Regions from separate parts of the Amycolatopsis benzoatilytica AK 16/65 genome, predicted to be linked through region 2. Evidence: predicted binding sites of a transcription regulator. Region 2 holds the regulator's gene; the other holds the start of a gene.
The links. The regulator HspR, encoded in region 2, represses chaperone genes until heat shock. The targets are predictions, from matches to a motif close to ANNTTGAGTNNNNNNNACTCAANNT.

Region 1 (2,392 bases), 1.1 Mb from region 2:
TGAACGCGGTCGAGGCGGAGGCCCGGCCGTTCGCCTGGTGCGGGGTGGCGCGCAAACCGTGACCGCGCCCGACGCGCCGGACGGCGTGGACGTCGAGAAGCCGTCCGCCGCCCGGATCTACGACTGGTACCTCGGCGGCAGCCAGAACTGGGCGGTCGACCGGGAGTTCGGCAAGCGCGTCGAGAAGGTGTGGCCGCTGATCCGGCCGATCTCGCGGCAGAACCGGGCGTTCATGAACCGGGTGGTGCGCGCCGCGCTGGACGCGGGCATCCGGCAGTTCGTCGACCTCGGTTCGGGCGTGCCGACCGCGGGCAACGTGCACGAGCTCGTCCGTGACCGGCTGCCCGCGTCCGTGGTGTACGTGGACTACGAGCCGGTGGCGGCGGCGCATTCGCGGGTGATCCTCGACCGGGAGGACGCAGGCGAGTGGGCCGGCATCGTGGAGCGCGACATCCGCGATCCGGAGGCGATCTTCGCCGACGAGATCACCGAGCGGCTGATCGACTGGGCGCAGCCGGTCTGCCTGCTGATGATCACCGTGCTGCACTTCCTCGGTCCCGGCGACCGGCCGGACGAGCTGGTCGCGACCTACCGCGATCGGCTCGCGCCCGGGTCCTGGCTGGCCGTGACGCACGGCACGGTCCGCGACGACGCGCCGCCGGAGCGGGCCGCGGAGGTGCGCGCGTTCGTGGACGCGTACCGGGACACCTCGAACCCGGCGTACCTGCGCTCGGCCGAGGAGATCCGGCCGTGGTTCGGCGGCTGGCCGCTGCTGGAGCCGGGAATGAGCACATTGCCGGACTGGCGTCCGGAAGCTCCGGTGTCCGAGGAAGACGGCGAGGTCCGGCCGTTCGCCTGGGGCGCGGTCGGCGTCAAACCGTCCTGAGCGGCTGAGCCGGGAGAACCCTCCCGGGCCCGGACTTCTCTCCCAGCGAACACTCCCTGGGAAACAAACCCGCCCTTCGGAGAGTTGAGCACTGTTGACTCAACTATTCGAGGAGTGCACATGTCCGACCCCCGCCTCCTGCCCGTCCTCCCGCTCGATGACGACGTCGTGCTGCCGGGCATGGTGGTCCCGCTCGACCTCGGCGACGCGGAGACCAGGGCCGCAGTGGAGTCCGCTCAAGCCAAGACCCCCGCCACCGCCTCGTTCCCCGGCATCCGCTCCGGTGCGGCGAGCAAGGCCGAGGTCCTGATCGTTCCCCGGGTCCACGGCGAGTACGCCGAGGTGGGCACCGTCGCGACCGTGGAGCGGATCGGCCGCGTCCCCGGCGGCAAGGCCGCCGTCCTGCTCCGCGGTACCGCGCGTGCCTCGGTCGGCCGGATCGCCGACGGCCCCGGCGCAGCCCGCTGGGTGCACGCCGAGACCGCCGAGGACGTCACCGACGACCGTTCGGCCCAGCTCGCGTCCGACTACAAGGCCGTCGTGATTTCCCTGCTGCAGCAACGCGGCGGCTGGCAGATGATCGACGCCGTCCAGCAACTCGAAGAGCCGTCCGCGATCGCCGACCTGTCCGGCAACGCGCCGTACCTGAACACCGACCAGAAGCTGGAACTGCTGACCGCGCTCGACGTGAGCGCCCGGCTGGAGAAAGCGCTCGAGTGGAGCCGGGAGTACCTGGCCGAACTGGAGGTCACCGACACCATCCGCAAGGACGTCGCGGACGGGATGGAAAAGCAGCAGAAGGAATTCATGCTGCGCCGCCAGCTCGAAGCGATTCGCAAGGAACTCGGCGAGCTGGACGGCACCGCGGCCGACGACGACTACCGCGCCCGGGTGGAAGCCGCGGATCTGCCGGAAGCGGTCCGCAAGGCCGCGCTGGCCGAGGTGGACAAGCTGGAACGCACGTCCGAACAGTCGCCGGAAGGCGGCTGGATCCGGACCTGGCTCGACACGGTGCTGGAGCTGCCGTGGAATGAGCGGACCGAGGACGTCTACGACATCGCCGCCGCCCGTGCCGTGCTCGACGCGGACCACGCCGGACTGGACGATGTGAAGGAACGGATCATCGAGTACTTGGCGGTGCGCAAGCGCCGCGCGGAGTCGGGCCTCGGCCCGGTCGGCGGCCGCCGCTCCGGCGCGGTCCTGGCGCTCGCCGGTCCTCCCGGGGTCGGCAAGACCTCGCTGGGCGAATCGGTCGCGAAGGCGATGGGACGCAAGTTCGTCCGCGTCGCGCTGGGCGGCATCAGGGACGAGGCGGAGATCCGCGGCCACCGGCGCACCTACGTCGGCGCGCTGCCCGGCCGGATCGTCCGCGCGATCAAGGAAGCCGGTTCGATGAACCCGGTCGTGCTGCTGGACGAGATCGACAAGGTCGGCGCGGACTACCGCGGCGACCCGACGGCCGCGCTGCTGGAAGTGCTGGACCCGGAACAGAACCACACGTTCCGC
Region 2 (2,392 bases):
CGCTGGACCAGATCCAGTACGACCCGTTCACCGCGGACTGACCCGGTTCGCCGCTATCGTCAGGCCATGGACATCCGGATTCCGGTGGCAGACGGCGAAATCGACGGCTATCTGGCGGTGCCGGACGGCGCGGGCCCGTTCCCTTCGGTGGTGCTGATCCACGACATCTTCGGGCTGAACCAGGACACGCGCGCGATCACCGGCCGGTACGCGGCAGCCGGGTATCTCGCGCTCAGCCCTGATCTGTACTCGCGCGGCGGGATGATCCGCTGTGTGAAGCGGACCTTCCAGGAGCTGGCTGCCCGCGAGGGCCGGGCGTTCGCGGACATCGAGGCGGCCAGGAGCCTCGTCGCCGGACGAGAGGACGCGACCGGGAAGGTCGGCGTCGTCGGATTCTGCATGGGCGGCGGGTTCGCACTGGCGGCCGCTTCGCGGGACTTCGACGCTTCCGCACCGTATTACGGGCCGCTGCCGAAGGATCTGTCCGCTTTGGACGGTGCGTGCCCGATCGTCGGCAGCTTCGGCGGCAAGGACCTCGGGTTGCGAGGCGCGGCCGCCAAACTGGACACCGCACTCACCGAGCGCGGAATTCCGCACGACGTCAAGGAATATCCGGATGCCGGGCACGGCTTCGCGAACCACTACCAACCGGCTCCGCTGGCCGCTTTCGCGCGGATCGTCGGCATGGGCTACCACCAATCGTCCGATTCGGACGCCTGGCACCGCGTCACCGCCTTCTTCGAACAGCACCTGAGGTGACCAGTACCGGACAACACTGCCAGGAAGTCCGTGAGGGGCCCCTTGAGGGACTCAGATTCCCTCAAGGGGTCCTTCACGGACCGCTACTCCCGCTCCCGCCGCCCACATCGCACCGCGTGAGCCATCGCGACTCTGCGAGGCCTTCAACTGGGCAGACGCAGCGAAACCGCATCCAGAGCGCCGCCTTAGGTTCCGTAGGCGTGCGAGGCTGAACAACGAACGGTGCCCTCCGGCGATTGCCGGAGGGCACTCATTTCGGTTCTGTGCGGCAGAGAACCAGCCGGGGGATGGTCAGCGGCGCTTGGGCCGCCACACCACCAGCGAGGTCTGCTGCCGCAACGGCACCAGATCCTTGCGATAGGACGCGTGCACCGCCGCGGCGGCTTGTTCGGCCGCCGCGTAGGCCGCGGCGAGTTCCTCGGTCAGTTCGTGCACCCGGGACCGCAGGGCGTCGACCTGGTTCTCCAGTTCGATGATCCGCTTGATCCCGGAGAGGTTGACGCCATCCTCCTGGGAGAGCCGCTGGACCTCGCGCAGCAGGGCGATATCGCGCAGCGAATAGCGCCGTCCGCCGCCGGCGGTGCGGCCGGGGGAAACCAGGCCGTGCCGGTCGTAGGAGCGCAGCGTCTGCGCGTGCAGCCCGGAAAGCTGGGCCGCTACCGAGATCACGAAGACCGGGGTGTCCTCGTCCGCACCGTGCGGGAGACCCGGAGTGCCGCCGAACATCACCCTCACCTGCCTTCGAGCATCTCGGTGATCTGCGGCCGCGGGTCGTGGCCCTTCATCGCCCCGGCGTAGGTCTCCAGGGCGGCCCGTGCCTGGTCGTCCAGCTTCGACGGGACCGCGGCTTCGAGGGTGACGAGCAGGTCGCCCTGAGCGCCATCCCGCTTCTGAATGCCCTTTCCGCGCACGCGCAACACTCGGCCGCTAGCGGTACCCGCGGGCACCTTCAGCGACACCTTGCCCTCGAGCGTCGGCACAGTGAGCGTGGTGCCCAGCGCGAGCTCGGTGAAGTCCACCGGCACGGTAAGCGTCAGGTCGAGTTCCTTGCGGCCGAACAGCTTGTCCGGAGCCACGTGCACGCGCACGTACAGGTCGCCCGCCTGCGCGCCGCCGCGACCGGGTTCGCCCTGGCCGGCCAACCGGATCCGCTGGTCGTCCTTGACGCCTGGCGGGATCCGCACGGTGAGCGTGCGGGTGCGGGTGCTGACGCCCTCGCCGCCGCATTCCGGGCACGGTTCGTCGATGATCTTCCCGCGACCGCGGCAGTCCTGGCACGGCTCGGAGAACGCGAACGCGCCCTGGCTGCGGCTGACCAGCCCGGATCCGCTGCAGGTCGGGCAGGTGCGCGGCGAGGTGCCCGGCTTCGCGCCGTTGCCGCCGCAAGTTCCGCAGGTGGCCGGGCTCGACAGCCGCAACGGCAGCGTCGCGCCCTTCACCGATTCGATGAAGTCGATCCGCACATCGGTCTCGACGTCCGCGCCGCGCTGCGGCCGGTTCGCCCCGGCCCCGCCGCCGCCGCGGCCGCCGCGACCGAAGATGCCGCCCAGGATGTCGCCGAGGCCGCCGAACCCGCCTTGCTGGCCCTGACCGGCCTGGTTGAACAGGTCGCTCATGTCGAAACCGCCGGCGC

Region 1: the regulator HspR is predicted to act here: its motif matches at 968-992, upstream of lon (endopeptidase La).

Annotation. Positions count from the first base shown of each region.
Region 1 is NZ_KB912942.1:6,204,969-6,207,360, forward strand. Features, by position in the region: gene AMYBE_RS0128700 (SAM-dependent methyltransferase) at 1-62, shown strand, start outside; gene AMYBE_RS0128705 (SAM-dependent methyltransferase) at 59-886, shown strand; gene lon (endopeptidase La) at 1,007-2,392, shown strand, end outside.
Region 2 is NZ_KB912942.1:7,324,357-7,326,748, reverse strand. Features, by position in the region: gene AMYBE_RS0134105 (globin domain-containing protein) at 1-41, shown strand, start outside; gene AMYBE_RS0134100 (dienelactone hydrolase family protein) at 67-759, shown strand; gene AMYBE_RS0134095 (heat shock protein transcriptional repressor HspR) at 1,051-1,485, opposite strand; gene dnaJ (molecular chaperone DnaJ) at 1,491-2,392, opposite strand, start outside.